DNA from 2 places in the Caballeronia sp. LZ019 genome. Region 1 is predicted to be linked to the other one. Evidence: riboswitches for the same ligand, from Rfam matches in the RefSeq annotation. Region 1 holds a riboswitch; the other holds the start of a gene.
The links. A riboswitch is a leader RNA that binds a small molecule or an ion and turns the genes downstream of it on or off. The one in region 1 is predicted to bind manganese.
Positions count from the first base shown of each region.

Region 2: it holds a riboswitch for manganese, as region 1 does, so the genes downstream of both, mntP (manganese efflux pump MntP) here and P9255_RS19875 (sodium:calcium antiporter) in region 1, are expected to answer to the same signal.

Region 1 is NZ_JARTVZ010000005.1:1,366,588-1,375,854, reverse strand. It holds gene fliD (flagellar filament capping protein FliD) at 49-1,500, shown strand; gene P9255_RS19880 (flagellar protein FliT) at 1,523-1,822, shown strand; gene P9255_RS19875 (sodium:calcium antiporter) at 1,946-2,956, opposite strand; yybP-ykoY riboswitch at 3,063-3,235, opposite strand; gene P9255_RS19870 (ABC transporter substrate-binding protein) at 3,432-5,039, shown strand; gene P9255_RS19865 (MBL fold metallo-hydrolase) at 5,049-6,122, opposite strand; gene P9255_RS19860 (MerR family DNA-binding transcriptional regulator) at 6,227-6,649, shown strand; gene aceK (bifunctional isocitrate dehydrogenase kinase/phosphatase) at 6,661-8,454, shown strand; gene can (carbonate dehydratase) at 8,503-9,267, shown strand, end outside.
Region 2 is NZ_JARTVZ010000001.1:200,932-210,198, forward strand. It holds gene P9255_RS00840 (alpha-amylase family protein) at 1-273, opposite strand, end outside; gene P9255_RS00845 (DUF4142 domain-containing protein) at 406-939, shown strand; gene P9255_RS00850 (cupredoxin family copper-binding protein) at 941-1,258, shown strand; gene P9255_RS00855 (RNA polymerase sigma factor) at 1,255-1,941, shown strand; yybP-ykoY riboswitch at 1,963-2,139, shown strand; gene mntP (manganese efflux pump MntP) at 2,150-2,719, shown strand; partial or broken gene P9255_RS00865 (LysR substrate-binding domain-containing protein) at 2,735-3,166, opposite strand; partial or broken gene P9255_RS00870 (MFS transporter) at 3,166-3,540, shown strand; gene P9255_RS00875 (ABC transporter substrate-binding protein) at 3,566-4,360, opposite strand; gene P9255_RS00880 (NAD(P)/FAD-dependent oxidoreductase) at 4,405-5,850, opposite strand; gene P9255_RS00885 ((2Fe-2S)-binding protein) at 5,847-6,149, opposite strand; gene P9255_RS00890 (FAD-dependent oxidoreductase) at 6,133-7,278, opposite strand; gene P9255_RS00895 (LysR substrate-binding domain-containing protein) at 7,379-8,290, shown strand; gene P9255_RS00900 (PRC-barrel domain-containing protein) at 8,312-8,743, opposite strand; gene P9255_RS00905 (hypothetical protein) at 8,837-9,067, opposite strand.

The DNA.
Region 1 (9,267 bases):
CCGCTCACGAAAGCTCGCAACATATAGGCAGTCCGTCCGGAGCATCCGATGACCACCACCACCTCGACCACGAGTTCGACCGACATCAGCGCCACGCTGGCCGCTGCCGCGCAGTCCATCATCAGCGGCGCGACCAATTCCTCGCTCGACGTCTCCACGCTCGTCTCCTCGATCGTCACCGCCAAGACGACGGGCCAGGCCACGCAGATCGCGAAGAAGACGGCGAGCGACAACACGCTGTTGTCCGCCGTGTCGCAGATCAAGTCCGCGCTCTCCTCGCTGCAATCGTCCCTTTCCAGCCTGTCCGACGGCACGGGGCTCGCAGCGTACACGGCGACGGCCAGCGGCAGCGGACTGACCGCCACCGCCGGCACGAGCGCGGTCGCCGGTTCGTATGAGATCAAGGTCAACAACGTGGCGAGCGCGCAGAAGATTTCATCGACGGCGCACGCGGCCACCGACACCTTCGGCGCCGGCACGCTCACGCTGAGTCTCGGATCCAGTTCGATGAACGTCACGCTCGACGGCACCAACACGCTCGCGAGCATCGCATCGTCGATCAACTCGGCGAACGACAACCCCGGCATCAGCGCGACCATCGTGACCGGCACGGACGGCCAGCACCTCGTGCTCGCCTCGAAGACCACGGGCGCGGCGAACACGATCTCGGTGACTGCGGGCGCGGGCGTCGATTCATCGCTTTCGTACAGCGCGGGCAGCAGCAATTTCACGGAAACGTCGAAGGCGCAGGATGCGTCGCTGACGGTTGACGGCACCGCGGTCACGAGCTCGACGAACACACTCACGACGGCCATCGGCGGCGTGACGCTCAATCTCGCGTCGGCTGCGGCGGGCAGCACGCAAACGCTGACCGTGGCGTCCGACACGACCACGGAAAAGAGCACGATCAAGGCGTTCGTCGATTCCTACAACTCCTTCGTGAGCCAGGCTGCGGCGCTGTCCACTTTCGACTCGACGAAAGCCGCCGGCTCGCAAGGCGGCGCACTGCTCGGCGATTCGATGCTGCAGACGATCAGAAGCACGCTCGCGAACATCGTCACGAGCGGTGTGACGTCCGGCTCCGGATCGACGTCGACGACCACGAACCTGGCTTCGATCGGCATCGACCTTCAGGACGACGGCACGCTGTCGATCGACGACTCCAAGCTCTCGACCGCGCTCTCGAACAGCCCGACGCGCGTGCAGCAGTTGTTCAGCCAGACGAACGGCATCGGCAAGCAGCTCAGCTCGAAGATCACGACGTTCCTGCAGACGGGCGGCGTCATCGACACGCGCACGACGGCGCTCAACGCCGACCTCAAGAGCCTGACCGATCAGACGGCCAAGCTGCAGACCTACGCCGACAGCCTGACCTCGCAATACAACGCGCAATTCACGGCGCTCAACACGCTGATGGCGACGATGCAGAACAACACCGCGTATCTGACGCAGCTCTTCGGCGGCACGAACAGCGCGGGCGCGCTGGCGACGAACAAGTAACCCGCGACGCACGGAGACGGATGTGAGCCAACACGAATTGCTGACGAACGCAGTGACGCTGACCCGCGCGATGGCCGCGGCGGCCGCCGCTGGCGACTGGATCGAAGCCGCGCGCGTGGCCGAACTGCGCTCGCCGGTCATCATGCAGTTGCAGAACGACCGCGATTCCGCGACGCTGCAGGCGGCTCGCGACATTCAGGCGCTCGATGCCTCGCTGATGCAGACGGCGGAAGCGGCGCGCATGTCGCTCGGCGAGGGCTTTCGTGAAGCCACCGCTCGCATCGACGCGGCGAGCCGCTATCAACAGGCCGCGCGCCTCTAAAGTTTTCCGGATCGGGGCCGATAAACAAACAACAACAAGAACAACGCGTCGATGTCCGACGCGCCGCCTGAACATCGATGCCCGCCTCGCGCGGGCATTTTCTTTTGCGGGCTCAGTGCGCGCCTAGCGGCCGAGGGTCAGCGTCAGATAGGCGGCGTACAGCACGCCATTGCCCAGCAGCGCCCAGAGCGCGACGCCATTGCCGCGTGCATGAAAACGCAGCCACGCCGCCGCCGCAAGCGTGATCAGCACGCCGGTCAGCACTTCGATTCGCGGCTCCCACGGCGTCAGCATGATGCCGATAGCGGGCAAGAGCGTCCCCTGAAACACCATCGCGCCGGTGATGTTGCCGAACGCGAGCGTGTCCTTGCCGCGCCGCGCCCACAGGATGCTGTTCACCTTCTCGGGCAGCTCCGTAGCGATCGGAATGATGATGAGCGACAGCAGCAGCGCCGATACCCCGAGCGCCTGCGACACGCCTTCGACCCCGTGAATGAAGCCCTTCGCCCCGCCGACGAGCAGCACGATGCCGGCGAGGAACTGCAGCATGATGGACCCGAGGCTGGTCTTCAGGCCGAGACGCGAGATAAAGAGCGTTTCGGGTGCTTCCGTGCCGTGCCCGCTTTCGACGAGATTCGCGGAAGCGCGGAACGTCGCGACGACATAGATGATGTACAGCACGACGAGCCCGCCCGCGAACAGCGCGCGCACTTGCCACGCATGATGCGGCACGAACATCGCGCCTGCCGCGATCAAAAACGCCACGAGGAAGAAGTTGAGGTCACGCGTGAAGCCGCTGCGCTCGGGCGTGATGACGCCGCGCAAGCCGCGCGACTTCACGATGGCGAGCGTCATCAGGCAGGTGGAGAGTGTCGCGAGCATCAGCGGTGCGCCGAGAATCGCGCCGACGCCGATTTCTTCGTTGACCGCGCGGCTCGCGGTGCCGCCCAGGAGCGCGATGATCGGCACGGTGGTCTCCGGCAATGCCGTGCCGACCGCCGCGAACAGCGAACCGGTGACGCCTTCCGAGATGCCGAGCCGTTCGCCCAGATGTTCGAGCGCGTTGGTGAAGAGTTCGGATGCGATCAGGATGATCGCGAGCATGAATGCGAGTTCGAGGAAGAGCATCGTCATGCGGCACCCCGCATCGAACGATGGAAAGCGGACGCGGCGCCAGTGCGAATGCCAGCGCGGGTGAACAATGAATATTGTGATTGTGGGGACACGACGATGATTCCACGGCCGGACGTCAGCGAACCATGATGCGCCACGCCCGTCCGACCAGGAACGACATAGCGCATCAATGGTCTCGCCAAACCGGACCGGTCGAACGCGCCACGGCAGAGAAAGCCGAGGATGTTGACGCGTTCTCCTTCGCAAGACGAAGGAAGGCTACTCCCCAAAGACGGGGGCCAGTGTAGCGTGACGCGCACGGTTCGGCAAGCCGCGCGCCCGCGCGAGGCATAACGGTATGCGCAATGCTTCGTTGTGACGGCTCGCGCCGTTGGATAAGCTGTCGCGCGGGCGCGGCGCTTGCACGCGTCGCCGTGCCCGGTAGATCCCGAGCAACAAGAAAACCGATGTGTGACCGAGAGTCACGGGAGAATCCATGCGCCTCAACCGCTCCAAAGTCCGCGCCACCGCCGCGCTCGCAGCCGCCCTCGTGGCCGCGCCGATCCTCGCGATGTCGAAGCCGCTCACCGTATGCACGGAATCGAGTCCGGATGGCTTCGATGTCGTCCAGTTCAATTCCCTCGTGACGACGAACGCATCGGCGGACGTCGTCTTCAATACGCTCGTCTCGTACGACGAGGCCGCGAAGAAGGTCGCGCCATCGCTTGCGCAGAAGTGGGACGTATCGAGCGATGGGCTCACGTACACGTTCCATCTGCGCCCGAACGTGCAATTCCAGACCACCGACTACTTCAAGCCCACGCGCCCGCTCAACGCGGATGACGTCGTTTTCACGTTCGAGCGCATGCTGTCGGACAGCAATCCGTGGCACAAGGTGGCGGGCGCAAGCGGCTTTCCACATGCGCAGTCGATGGGCCTCGTGAAGCTCATCAAGGCTGTAACGAAGGTCGACGACCAGACGGTGAAATTCCAACTGAACGAGCCGAACGCGACCTTCGTGCCGATCCTCACGATGGGCTTCGCATCGATCTATTCGGCCGAGTACGCGGACCGGTTGCTGAAGGAGAACAGGCAGCTCGACATCAACAGCAAGCCCATCGGCACGGGCCCGTTCGTGCTCAGGAGCTACACGAAGGATGCGGTCATCCGCTACGACGTGAACCCGTCGTACTGGGGACCGAAGCCGAAGGTCGATCGCCTGATCTATGCGATCACGCCCGATGCCTCGGTGCGCGCGCAGAAGATCAAGGCGGGCGAATGTCAGATTGCGCTGTCGCCGAAGCCGCAGGACGTGCTCGATGCGAAGAGGGACAAGTCGCTCGAGGTGAGCGAGACGCCGGCGTTCATGACGGCCTTCGTCGCGCTGAACACGCAGAAGAAGCCGCTCGACAATCCGAAGGTGCGCCAGGCGCTGAACATGGCGTTCGATCGCACGACGTACATGAAGACCGTGTTCGACAACACCGCATCGCCGGCGGTGAATCCGTATCCGCCGAATACGTGGAGCTACGACAAGAGCGTGCAGGCTTATCCCTATTCGACGGATCGCGCGAAGAAGCTGCTTGCCGATGCGGGCCTGCCGAACGGCTTTGAGACGACGATCTGGGTGCGTCCGAATGGCAGCGTACTGAATCCGAATCCGAAGGCAGGCGCGGAGTTGCTTCAGGCCGATCTGGCGAAGATCGGCGTGAAGGCGCAGGTGAAGGTGATCGAATGGGGCGAGCTGATCAAGGAAGCGAAGCAGGGCCAGCACGACATGCTGTTCATGGGCTGGGCCGGCGACAACGGCGATCCGGATAACTATCTTTCGCCGCTATTCAGTTGCAATGCGGTGAAGTCCGGCATCAACTTCGCGCGCTTCTGCGATGCGCAGCTCGACAAGCTGATCGCGGATGGCAAGGCGACGCCCGATGTCGCGAAGCGCACGAAATCGTATGTCGACGCGCAGAAGATCATCCACGATCAGGCGCTGTGGATTCCGCTCGTGTATCCGACGGCCGCGGCGCTGACACGCGCGAATGTCAGCGGGTATAACGTGAGTCCGTTCGGGCGGCAGAATTTCGGGGCGGTTTCGGTGCAGTAAACGGAGACGTCACGCCGGCGCGAACCGCATCACCCCATCCGCGCCGGTCCGACGCTTCAACGCGCCCTCGAGCCAGAGCAGATTCAAATGCGCGAGCGCCTCCCCGAGCGCGAACGTCATCTGGTGAATATCGAGCTGGCGCTTGAACATGATGGGCACGATATCGGCGGCGCTGCAGGGCTTCGTGGCGCACGCCTCCCGCACTTCCGCCAGCCGCGCGCGATGATGCTCCCTCAGTTGCCCGATGCGCGTCTGCACGCCGCGAAACGGCTTGCCGTGCGACGGAAGCGCGAGGACATCGGCGGGCATGGCTTCATAGCGGCCGAGCGATTCCAGATACAGCGCAAGCGGATTGCCTTCCGGCTCGATCGCGAACACCGACACGTTCGTCGAGATGCGCGGCAACACCATGTCGCCGGAAATCAGCAGCGTGTCCGATGCGCAATACAACGCGCTATGTTCGGGCGAATGGCCATAGCCCGTCACCACTTCCCATTCTCGCTCGCCGATGCGCAAGCGATCGCCATCGCGGATACGGCGAAACTCACGCGGCACGGAAGGCACGAGCGTCGGGTAATAGCTGTCGCGCTTCTTGAGCGCTTCGAGCGATGCTTCATCGGTCAGGCCGTGCGTCGCGAAATGCCGCGCCGCGCGTTCGCCGCCAGCGTTGGAACCGTCGCCTGCGGCCATCACGCGGCCCATCGCGTATTCGCCGAGCGAGATCCAGAGCCGCACGTTCCAGCGTTGCCGGTCGCCGCCATTGCAGAGCCAGTCGGCAAGACCGAGGTGGTCGGGATGACAATGCGTGACGATCACGCGCAACACGGGCAGGCCGTCGAGCACGGTATCGAAGACACGCTCCCAGCTCGCGCGGATGCCGTCGTTTGCAATGCCGCAATCGATGACCGTCCAGCCTCGCACGCCGTCGATCTCATCGCGCAAAAGCCAGAGATTGATGTGATCGAGCGCGAACGGCAGCGGCATGCGCAGCCAGTGGACGCCAGGCGCCACTTCCTTCACGCCGCCCGGCTCGGGCAATTCGTCGGCGAATACATAATCGAGCTGGTGTTCGAGTGCGTTCATCGTTGTGCCTTAGGGATTTTCGCCGCATTGCAATCCGGCGAGGTTGACGATAACGTAAACGTCATTCTATCGTTGGACGCCTGTCCGCGCGTCGCGCTTTCCAGATGACTCAGCCCACGCATTACACGATCACCGAACTGGCGCGCGAGTTCGACGTCACGCCGCGCGCCATCCGCTTCTACGAAGATCAGGGCCTTCTCGCACCGCGACGCGAAGGCGCGAACGGCCTGCGCCGCGTGTATTCGCCGCGCGACCGCACGCGGCTGAAGCTCACATTGCGCGGCAAGCGGCTCGGCTTCACGCTGTCGGAAATTCGCACGCTGCTCGATCTCTACGATTCCCCGACCGGCTCGGCGACGCAACTGCGCGCGTTCATCGACACCATCGCCGCGCATCGGGAAGTGCTGCAGCGTCAGCTCGAAGACCTCAACACCACGCTCACCGAACTGGCCGCTTACGAAGAGCAAGGCCGCGCGCTGCTCGCGGCCGGCATCGACAAGCGGACGCGCCGGTCGAAAGCCGCCTGATGCGAGCCGACATGAACCACTTCCCCAAGCTGCTCTCGTCGCAAATCGGCTTCGATGTGGCGCAGACGCTGCTCGAAGGGTTCGACCGGCACTACCGCGTGTTCCGCGAAGCCGCGGTCAAGGCGAAGACGCTGTTCGAGCAAGGCGACTGGCACGCGCTCTCGCAGCTTGCGCGCGAGCGCATCACGTCGTACGACGAGCGCGTCGACGAATGCGTGGCGCGGCTCGAAGACGAGTACGACGCCGAGAACATCGACGACGACGTGTGGCAGCAAATCAAGCTGCATTACATCGGCCTGTTGACGACGCACCGCCAGCCGGAGTGCGCCGAAACCTTCTTCAACTCGGTGTGCTGCAAGATCCTGCATCGCTCGTACTTCAACAACGACTTCATCTTCGTGCGGCCGGCCATCTCGACCGAGTACATCGAGAACGACGAGCCCGCCGCGAAGCCGACATACCGCGCGTATTACCCGGACAAGGACGGCCTGGCCGCCACCCTCGAACGCATCGTCACCAACTTCCAGTTGCAGCCGCCGTTCGAAGACCTGACGCGCGACGTGCAATGCGTGATGCAATCGCTGAGAGACACCTTCGGCGACTTCGCGCCCGCGCCGAATTTCCAGATTCACGTGCTGTCGTCGCTGTTCTTTCGCAACAAGGCGGCGTATATCGTCGGGCGCATCATTCACGGCGATTCGCTGCTGCCTTTCGCCATCGCCGTCCGTCACACCCGCCCCGGCCTGCTCGCGCTCGATACGGTGCTGCTCGAGCGCCAGCAACTGCTCATCATCTTCAGCTTTTCGCATTCGTATTTTCTCGTCGACATGGAAGTGCCGTCGGCCTACGTGCAGTTTCTGGGCAGCATCATGCCGGCGAAGCCGAACGCGGAAATCTATACGTCGCTGGGGCTTCAGAAGCAGGGCAAGAACCTCTTCTATCGCGACCTGCTGCATCACCTGAAGCATTCGAGCGATCAGTTCATCATCGCGCCGGGCATCAAGGGTCTCGTGATGATCGTGTTCACGCTGCCGTCGTTTCCTTATGTGTTCAAGCTCATCAAGGATGCGTTTCCGCCGCCGAAAGACACCACGCGCGCGAAGATCGAGGACAAGTACCTGCTCGTGAAACGCCACGACCGGCTGGGCCGCATGGCCGATACGCTCGAATATTCCAGCGTCGCGCTGCCGCTCGCGCGGCTCGATCATTCGCTGATCCGCGAACTGGAGAAGGAAGCGCCATCCATGATCGAATACGAAGGCGACAAGCTGGTCATTCGACATGTGTATATCGAGCGGCGCATGGTGCCGCTCAACCTTTTCCTGCAGAACGGCAACGCCGATGACATCGATCACGGCATCAAGGAATTCGGCGATGCGATCAAGCAGTTGATCCAGGCCAACATCTTTCCCGGCGATATGCTGTACAAGAACTTCGGCGTGACGCGTCATGGCCGCGTGGTGTTCTACGATTACGACGAGATCGAGTACCTGACCGATTGCAACGTGCGCCGCGTGCCGCCGCCGCGCAACGAGGAAGACGAACTGTCGGGCGAGCCGTGGTATACCGTCGGGCCGCACGATATCTTTCCCGAAACGTACGGCACGTTCCTGCTCGGCGATCCGCGCGTGCGCGAAGCATTTATGCGTCATCACGCGGATTTCTTCGACCCTGCGCTATGGCAGCGTCACAAGGAGCAATTGCTGCGAGGCGAACTCGCCGATTTTTTCCCCTACGACGGAGCCATCCGTTTCTGCGTCCGTTACCCGGACCGATTCGACAAGGCATCCGCACGCGCCGCGTGAGTCGCGGCGCATCCTCGAAACATGCAACACGCAACACAGCAAACGAACATGACTGACCGAAACAACGACGCCGCTCATCCCCTCGCCCATCTCTTGGACAACAACCAGAGCTGGGTCACGCGCAAGCTCGCCGAGGACGCGGAATTCTTCGAGCGGCTCGCGCATCAGCAGGCGCCGGAATACCTGTGGATCGGCTGCTCCGATTCGCGCGTGCCGGCCAACCAGATCATCGGCTTGCCGCCGGGCGAAGTGTTCGTGCATCGGAATATCGCGAACGTGGTCGTGCACTCGGACCTCAACGCGCTGTCGGTGATTCAATTCGCCGTCGATCTGCTGAAGGTGAAGCACATCATGGTCGTCGGCCATTACGGCTGCTCGGGCGTGGGCGCGGCGCTCGTCGGACGGCGCGTGGGTCTCGCGGACAACTGGCTGCGTCACGTGGAAGACGTGCGCGAGAAGCACGCCGCGCTGCTCGACGAATGGCCGATGGGCGAAGCGCGGCATCGCCGGCTCGTGGAATTGAACACCATCGAGCAGACGCTGAACGTATGCCGCACGACCGTCGTCAACGACGCCTGGGCGCGCGGACAGGACCTCACGATTCACGGCTGGACCTACGGCGTCCACGATGGCCGTCTGCGCAACATGGGCATGATGATCAGTTCGCATGAAGCGGTGGACCCGACATATCAATCGTGCCTCGCCGCGTTGACGCGCGACGGCGCACACGCAGCGGAGAACGACGTGATCGCGTCGGATGCGGCGCGGCTCGGCGATGTTCCCGCCGTCATTCAGGGCGTCATCAAGGAGCTA
Region 2 (9,267 bases), on a different contig from region 1:
CTGACGGCACGCGTGAGTGAATTCCGCGAAGTCGCCGAGCGTGCCGTAGCGCGGGTCGACGTTGTAGTAGTCGGAGATGTCGTAGCCGTTGTCGCGGCCGGGCGATGGCTGGAAGGGCATCAGCCAGATGGTGGTGATGCCGAGGCCCTGAAGATAGTCGAGCCGGCGCAGCAAGCCCTGAAAATCGCCGACGCCGTCGCCGTTCGCATCCATGAACGCGCCGACGGACAGGCAGTAGATGACCGCGTTCTTGTACCAGAGATCGTTGAGCATGCGCTTTGATCGAGGCCCGGTTCGTGTGCGTCCGAGTGTAACCGTGATTCATCCGGGCGGGCAATGCGGGAACGCGCGGCTTTTACGTGACATCCAATGCCGTGTCTGCCACTTCATCCGAGGAGAGGTCATATGAAAAGCATTCATTTCGCGCTCGCGGCGGCGCTCGCGTGGACGAGCATCGCGTGCCATGCGCAAGGAGCGGCGCCGACCGATCCGCAGATCGCGGCGATCGTCGTGACCGGCAATCAGGTCGATATCGACGCGGGCAAGCTCGCGGGCGACAGAACGAAATCGAAGGACGTGAAGGCATTCGCGCATCAGATGGTCACGGATCACACCGCTGTCAACAAGGCCGCGACCGACCTGGTGAAAAAGCTCGGCGTGACGCCGGAAGACAACGCGACGAGCCAGAGCCTCAAACAGGGCGGCGACATGAACATCGCCAGACTGAAGGGCGTGTCGGGGGCGAGTTTCGACAAGGCGTATATCGATCACGAGGTCGCCTATCATGAAAGCGTGCTCGATGCGCTCGACAAGACGCTCATCCCGAACGCGAAGAACGCAGAACTGAAGGCGCTGCTCGTGAAGGTGCGGCCGGCGTTCGTGGCCCATCTCCAACACGCGCGGCACGTGCAGGCGGAACTCGCGAAGAACGGTGCGTGACATGCGCCTGCTGATCTTGCTGATCTTGCTGATGAGCGCGCTCGTGCTGCCGGCCGATGCTATCGCGGCGACGCATGTCGTCGTGATCGAAGGCATGCGTTTCGATCCGCCTGCATTGACGGTGGCGCGCGGCGATCGCGTGGTGTGGATCAACAAGGACCTGTTACCGCATACCGCGACCGCCGACGCGAAGGCGTTCGATTCGCACGACATCGCGGCGAACGCTTCGTGGAGCTATGTGGCGCGCGATGCGGGACATTATGCGTATTCCTGCGCGCTGCATCCCGCGATGCACGCGGTCCTCGACGTACGGCAATGACGACGATGATTCCGGCGACAGACAGCACCAACGACGAACTCGCCATGGCGCGGCGCATCGTGGCGGGCGACCGCGCCGCGTTCGAAACGATGATGCGGCGGCATAACCGCCGGCTATATCGGCTCGCGCGCGCGACCTTGCGCAACGATGCCGAAGCCGAAGACGCGCTGCAGGATGCGTATCTGCACGCGTATCGATCGATGAACCAGTTTCGCGGCGATGCGCAGTTGTTCACGTGGCTCTCGCGCCTCGTCCTGAACGAATGCTTCGCGCGATTGCGGCGTTCGTCGCGTCGTCAGAATGTGATTCCTATCGTGGATGCGCCCGACTTCATCGACCATGCCGATACCGCACGCACGCGCGACGATGCCCCCGACGAGGCGCTGGCGCGTGCGCAAGTGCGCGCGTTGCTCGAACGCAAGCTCGATGAATTGCCGGAACTGTTCCGCGTCGTGTTCGTGCTGCGATCGATCGAGGAGATGAGTGTCGAGGAGACCGCGCAGTGTCTGAACATTCCCGAAGCGACGGTGCGCAGCCGGCATTTTCGGGCGCGCAGCCTGTTGCGCGAATCGCTTGCGCAGGCCTTCGATCTCGCCGAGCGCGATGTGTTCGAATTCGGCGGATCGCGTTGCGATCGCATCGTTGCGAACGTCCTTTTCAAGCTATTTGGTGGCGCCTCATAGCAATCATGCCGTGTTAAGCTTTCGCTTCTCGCTGGGGAGTAGCCGGCTTTCCGTCACACGGAAAGCGCTCATGTCAACACACTCGGTCCATCCATTCGGATCGTGGCATGAGCAGCCATCAAAGGTTGGCAAGACCATCGACGGAACGCGCCTTCAGGTCGGGCGGCGCGTTGCGTCGTCGATCTTCGCCCGACCAGAGCCCCGTTCGATGAACCTCGCCTCCACGATCTTCCTCGCCTTCGCCATGTCCACCGACGCCTTCGCGGCCGCCGTCGGCAAGGGCGCGAGCCTGCGCAAGCCACGCGTCACCGAAGCGCTCAGAACGGGCGTCATCTTCGGCATCATCGAGGCGATCACGCCGCTCGTCGGCTGGGCCATCGGCAGGACGGCGGCGCAGTACGTCACGGCGTGGGATCACTGGATCGCGTTCGGGCTGCTGCTGTTGCTGGGCGCGCGCATGATCCGCGAAGGCTGCGGCAAAGCCGGCCACGCGGACGAGAAGCCCAGCGCGCATTCGTTCTGGGTGCTGGCCGCGACCGGCTTTGCAACGAGCATCGATGCGATGGCCGTCGGCGCGGGCCTCGCTTTCATCGACGTGGATATCTTCTCGACGGCCGCGACAATCGGTTTTGCGACGATGCTGATGGTGACCATCGGCGTGATGATCGGCCGGGTCGTGGGCGCGACCATCGGCAAGCGCGCGGAGATCGTCGGCGGGCTGGTGCTGATCGGCGTCGGCAGCATGATTCTCGCGCAGCATCTCGGCTACGTCCGTTGAGCGCCGAGGCTGCGCTCAGGCCGCTTGCCCGGCGCGGCGCGTCACATGTTCGACCATCCGCTGGGCCGCCGGCTGCAACAGGTCGAAGCCCTTGAAGCAGACCACGAAGCGCCGTTCCGCCCAGGCATCGACGAGCGGAATGACCGCGACGCCGAATACGGAGCGATACGTCGCCGCGACCTCCACCGGCACGACGCTGATGCCGAGGCCCGCTGCGACGACACGAAACGCCGCATCGAAACTGGACACGATCACGCGATACGACAGCGTCTTGCCGACGCTTGCGGCGGATGGCCTGAGCATCGTATGGACGGCGGTTGACGGCAACAGCCCGACGTGCTCGTACTGAAGCGTGTCCTCGAAGCTCACGCGTGTCTCGTTGGCGAGCGGATGATCGGGATGCACGGCGAGCGCGAGCCGGTCGCGTCGATAAGGCTCGTGCTGCAAGATGGCTGATCGTTGACGGCGCGCTGGTGGTGATCGCAAGCGGCATCGCGTTCGGTCAGGCCCGCTCGGTGCCGATGCTGATCGCGCTGGGCGTGCTCATCAGTCTCGCGGGACAGACCATCTCGGTGTGCTATCACGCCTATCAGGCCGAGCTTTTCCCGACCGCCATCCGTTGCCGCGCCAATGGGCTGGTGTACTCGGCGAGCCGCATCGGCGCCATGATGTCGGGCTTCATCATCGCGGCGCTGTTGCGGGATTTTGGCGTGGTCGGCGTGTTCGCGGGCATCACCGCCTGCATGCTCGTGGTCGTGCTCTCCATCGGGATATTCGGACCCCGAACGAACGGCAAGCGTCTCGAGGAGCTGTGTCACTGAAGCGATCGATGCACGCGGCGGCGCGTCACTTGCCGTACATGTCGAAGTCGAAGTACTTCGCCTCGATCTTGCGATACGTTCCATCGCGCAGGATGTCCGCCATCGCGCCATTCAGCGCGTCGCGAAGATCGGGGTCTGATTTGCGGACCCCGGCGGCATCGCCGTCGCCCATGATCTTCGGGTCATAGACGACATCGCCCGCGAACGCGAAGCCCTTGCCCGCCGGCGTCGCGAGAAAGCCGAGCTTGCCTTGCACGGCGTCCATCAGCACGGCATCGACGCGGCCCGCGGTCAGGTCCGCATACGCCTGGTCGTAGCTCGGATACGCGACCACATCCACGCCCGACGCCGCCCATTTCTCACGCGCGTACGTCTCCTGCACCGTGCCTTGCTCGACGGCGACGCGCTTGCCCGCGAGCTTCGATGCCTCAGGCAGCAGATGCGCGCTTTCCTTCGCGATCAGACGGGTCTGATTGCGATACAGCCGCTCGGTGAAGTCGATTTGCTGGCGGCGCTTTTCATTCGCGGCCATCGACGACAGGATCACATCGAACTTGCGCGCCTGCAGTCCGGGAATGAGGCCGTCGAAGCTGCTCTGCACCCACACGCATTTCGCCTTCAGCTTCGCGCACAGCGCATTGCCCAGGTCGATATCGAAGCCCTGCACCGCGCCGTCCTTCGTGACGGATTCGAACGGCGGATAGGTCGGATCGACGCCGACGCGGATCGTGCTCCATTCCTTCGCCGTCGCCATCGTGCTGGCCGCCATCAGGGCGAGGGCGGCGGCGGTCATCATCGTCTTTGCGCGTGGGGTATTCATTCGGCTTCCTAAGTATGTTTCGGTGTGGTTGGCGGTGTTTGCAATCAGCTTGGAAAATCGCCGCGCGTGAAGGCGTCGTTGACGGCGATGGAATCGGCGATCTCGTCGACCGTGACGGGCTTGATCGGCGCGCGGATGCGGTAATAGCCGACATCGCCGACCGGACGTTGCTGCACTTGCGCGATCAACTCGCCGACCGTCGTGCCGCACCATCGGCCCTGACACGGCCCCATGCCGCAGCGCGAGAACGCCTTCATCTGATTCGGGCCCTGGCAGCCGAGCGCCGCGATACGGCGAATCTCGCCCGCGCTGATCTCTTCGCACCGGCACACGGTCACGTCATCGGCGGGGCGGCGCAGCGCAGCGGGCGGCGTGTACAGCGCATCGAGCAGCGGGCGCACGGCGAGATGGCGCTTCATCGCGCGCAAGGCAGGGCGGCTCCTTGCATCGCGCGACGGGGCATCGAGTGCACCGAGTTCGCGCGCGATGTCGAGCGCCGCGAGCGTGCCAGCGTGCATCGCGGCCTTCGCACCGCCGATGCCCGCGCCATCGCCCGCAATCCAGACATGTTCGACACTGCTTCTGCCCCGCGCATCCGTGCGCGGACGCCAGCACGCGGACGGCGCATCCCACTCGTGCTCGCAGCCGAGCGAGCGGGGCAGTTGTGTCGATGGAATCACGCCCTGATGCAGCAGCACGAGCGGCGTGTGGATGACCTGCTGCGCGCCGCTCGCATCGATGAAACGCACGCGTTCGGCGCGGCCTTCGCCTTCGATCGAGAACGCGCTCGCCCCGCGATGAACCGGGATGCCAGCGCCTTTCACCGCGCGCATCATGCGCAGGCCCTTGAGCAGATAATCCGCGCCGGCAAGCGCGGGCAGCGCATGCGGTAACGCGGTGCGCCACGCGTCGAGCGGCGTGGTGTCGATGATCGCGCGCACGCGGCGCCCCGCTTCGAGCAATTGCGACGCGAAAAGCCACAGAAGCGGGCCGCTACCCGCAAGCACCGCATCCTGCGACGGCGCGAGTCCCGACGACTTGACGAGCGTCTGCGCCGCGCCGATGCCCAGCACGCCCGGCAACGTCCATCCCTTTACGGGCCACGGACGCTCCTGCGCGCCGGTGGCGATCAGCACTGCGCGCGCCGCGACTTCGAGCGTGCCGCCGTGTTCATCGTGGGGCTTACGCGTCAGCATCGCGATGACGCGGCCGTTCTCGAACGCGATCTGCCAGACCGTGCATCGCACGAGATGCTTCGCGCCGCTGCCGGTGAAGCGTTCGATGAGCGCGCGGCCTGCGAGATAGTCGTCGCCGAGCACGGTCGCATCGGCGAGCGGCGACTGCGCGGCGTCGCGATAAATCTGTCCGCCGGGCGCGTGGCTCTCGTCGGCCACGACGACATCCAGCCCCGCCGCGCGCGCTTCGATCGCGGCCGACATGCCCGCCGGTCCCGCGCCGACGATCAGCAGATCGCACGTCGCCTGCGTCATGCGAGCCTCGCTTTGCCGCTCATCGCGCGCACGCGCATGCCGTCGCGCACGCGCGTCATGCACGCCTGCACGTTCGGCACGCCATCGACTTCGACGAGGCAGTCGAAGCACACGCCCATCATGCAAAACGGGCCGCGTGCCGTGCCGGCGACGGGCGTCGTGCGGCACGACGCCGCGCCGCTTTCCAGCAACGCGGCGGCGATGGAGTAATGCGTGGGCACATGCCGCTCGGCGCCGTCGATGTCGATGCGCACCGTGCGCGCAGGCAGGGTTGCGAGAGGTTCAAATAGCGTGGGCATCGGTCGATTTGGAAAAACGTGTGGCGACGAAAGGATCAAGAATCGAGGGCTTGCCGCCGCCCGCGATCCACGGCGCGATGACGTCCGCGTGCGCGGCGGCGAGCGTCACGCCGCTGTGGCAGATGGCGAGGAATGCGCCGGGATGCGCGGACGATTCCTCATAGACCGGCAGGCCGTCCGGCGTCATGATGCGCAGCGCGCCCCACGACCGCACGATGCGTGCAGCGCCGAGCAGCGGGAACGCGGTGCGCGCGCGCCGCGCGATATCGGCCATTACGGCGCGCGTCTGGCCGTCGTCGAAGCCGACCTGTTCCGCGGAATCGCCGAGCAGGACGGAGCCTTCGCGCGTCTGACGCACGACGAGCGTCGGATAATCGAGGAACGGCGCGAGGCGCTCCGTCACCATGATCTGTCCACGCAGCGGCGTGATGGGCGCGTGCATGCCGATCATCGGGGCGAGGCGCGCGTTGTCGAGACCGGCGGCAAGCACGACGCGTTCTGCTTCGAGCGTGCCGTTCGTCGTATCGACTTCGAAGCGGCCCGCGCGCGGGCGAATCTCCCGCACTTCGTTATGAGGCAAATACGTGCCGCCATGAAGCCGGAAGGCCTGCTGTATCGCGCGCAGCGTGTAGAGCGGGCTCGCGTGGCCATCGTGCGGCGAGTACAGCGCGCCCGCCAGCGCATCGGATGCCGTCGGCACCCGTGCCTTCAGCGCCTTCACGTCGAGCACTTCATAGGTCAGCGACGCATCCTGTGCGCGGATCGATTCGAGCAGGCGATGCCCGGCGTCGAGCTGTTCGGCGGTCTCGCACAATTCGATGCCGCCGGGCCGTTCGAAGCCCGCATCGACGCCGGTTGCGCGCTGCAATTGCGCCGCGAACGCGCTCCAGCGTTCCGACGATTCGCGCGACCACTGCGCATAAGGCAAGCAGCGGCCGCCTTTGCCCTGCACCCATACGAGCCCGAAGTTGCCGCGCGCCGCGCGGTGCGCCGAGTCCGCGCCGTCGCACACGGCGACGCGTTTGCCCGTCCGCGCGACGCCATACGCGATCGCCATGCCGACGAGCCCGCCGCCCGCGACGACCACGTCGAAATGGCGCGCCTTGTTATGGGCCTGCTTTTCGTGCATCGAATGCATTTCCTGCCTGTAAGAAGTATTCGACGACACTTTGAACAAGACGAAAATCGGCGTCAAATGCCGGTTCGTGCGTCGCCTATAATCCAGTGTTATGGACACGACAGGACTCAAGATTCGCCAGATCGAAGCGTTTCGCGCGGTGATGCTCCGTCATACCGTGACGAGCGCCGCGCAATCGCTGCACATTTCGCAGCCGGCCGTGAGCCGCCTGCTCGCCGATCTGGAAAGCCGCGTCGGCTTCGTGCTGTTCGAGCGTCAGCAGGGACGCCTGGCGCCCACTGCCGAAGCGCGCGTGCTGTTCGAGGAAGTCGAGCGCGCGTTCGTCGGCATGGACCGCATCGCGCTCGCGGCGCAGCAGATTCGCGCGATGCGGCGCGGCTCGCTGCGCGTCGCGGGATCGCCTGCGGTGGCGCTCGATCTTCTGCCGGCGGTCATCGCGCGATTCGTCGAGCATCACGCGGGCATCGACGTCAATCTGCTCGCGCATAGCGCCACCACGGTGGTGGAGAAGGTCGCATCGGGTCAGTGCGATGTCGGGCTGATCGCCGAGCCTATCCCGCATCCGGCCGTGAAGAGCGAGCGGCTCTCGCCGGCGGCGATGCGATGCATCGTGCCGCGCAGGCATCGTCTTGCGCGCCGCGCGTCGTTATGCGCCACCGATCTGCGCGGCGAGCGCTTTATCTCGTTCCCGCAGAGCTTCGATGCGCGCAGCGCGATCGATCGCGTATTCGTCGAAGCAGGCGTCTCGCGTGATCTCGTGATCGAAGCGCAACTGTCGCAGGCAATCGTGGCGCTCGTCACGAACGGCGCGGGTGTCGCGCTGATCGATCCGGTCACCGCCGCTTACGCACGCGAGCGCGTGGCGGTGAAGTGCTTCGCGCCAGCGGTGCAGGACCACTTCTACATCGTGACGAACGCCGCTCAGCCGATGCCCGTGGTCGCGGAAGCCTTCTGCGCGGACGTCAGGGAAGCGTTCGACAAGGTGGTGCAAGCAGATCGATGAGCATCGACCCGCTCGTCTGCGTTACTGGCTTTCTTTCAGCTTCTTCGGCTTCGGCGGCGACTTCACCTTGTTGTACTCGAACTGCGGCGTGTCCTTGAGCGCATCCTTCGTCGCGCCCGGCAGATAGAAGTTGCCGTTGCGGAGCTCGAGCGATGCGATCGGCACGGCTACATCGTGCGTCGCCACGCCGAGGAATCCGCCGGTGGAGATGATCGCGGCGGACACGGTGGCGTCCGGTGAAATCACCAGATCCATGATCGAGCCGATCTTCTCGTTCTTGTCGTTATAGACCGACTTGCCGAGAATGCTTTTCTTGGTGCTCCATCCTTCCAGCAACGCTTGCGATTGCTGCACGGTCACGCTGAGCGGTTGCGTGCCGGCGACCTGTGCGTGGGCGCCGAGGCTGACGGCACCGATGACGGTCACGAGTGTAAGGCGCTGCAAGAGTTTCATATCCGGGTCTCGTGGTGGTTGGAGCGGACGCATGCCGCAAATCCCGGACCCGGGTCGCGACATGCGCATTCCTGCTTGTTCGATGCCCTTGCTTCAGCTCGTCTTCTTCGCCTTGTGATGGCGCTTGGGCGGCGCCGAATGCTTGCCGGTCGGACCGGACGGTGTGCCGGTCTCGCCATTGCCGTTGGGCGTGCCGATGCCCACGCCGCCGCGGCCGGCGCCGTTGCCGCCGGGTGTTCCACCTGCATTGCCCTGGGCGAGGGCAGCTGTGGACAAGCCCAGCGCGAGAGCGGTCGTTACGAGGTACTTCGTTGCAGTATTCATCGTGTCCTCTTCGAATGTAGGTGTGCAGCGGACTTTCCGGGCGTAGTGGCAAAGCCCTGCATGCAGGTGGCGACGTTAGCAAACTGCGATCCCGTCGCTTGGCGCATGGTCTCATAACGGCAAGCCGCGCGTTCAGGCTGATATCGCCCGTCGATGTCATCGCGCTGAACCGAACAAACGACGCCCGCACACTTCGCCAT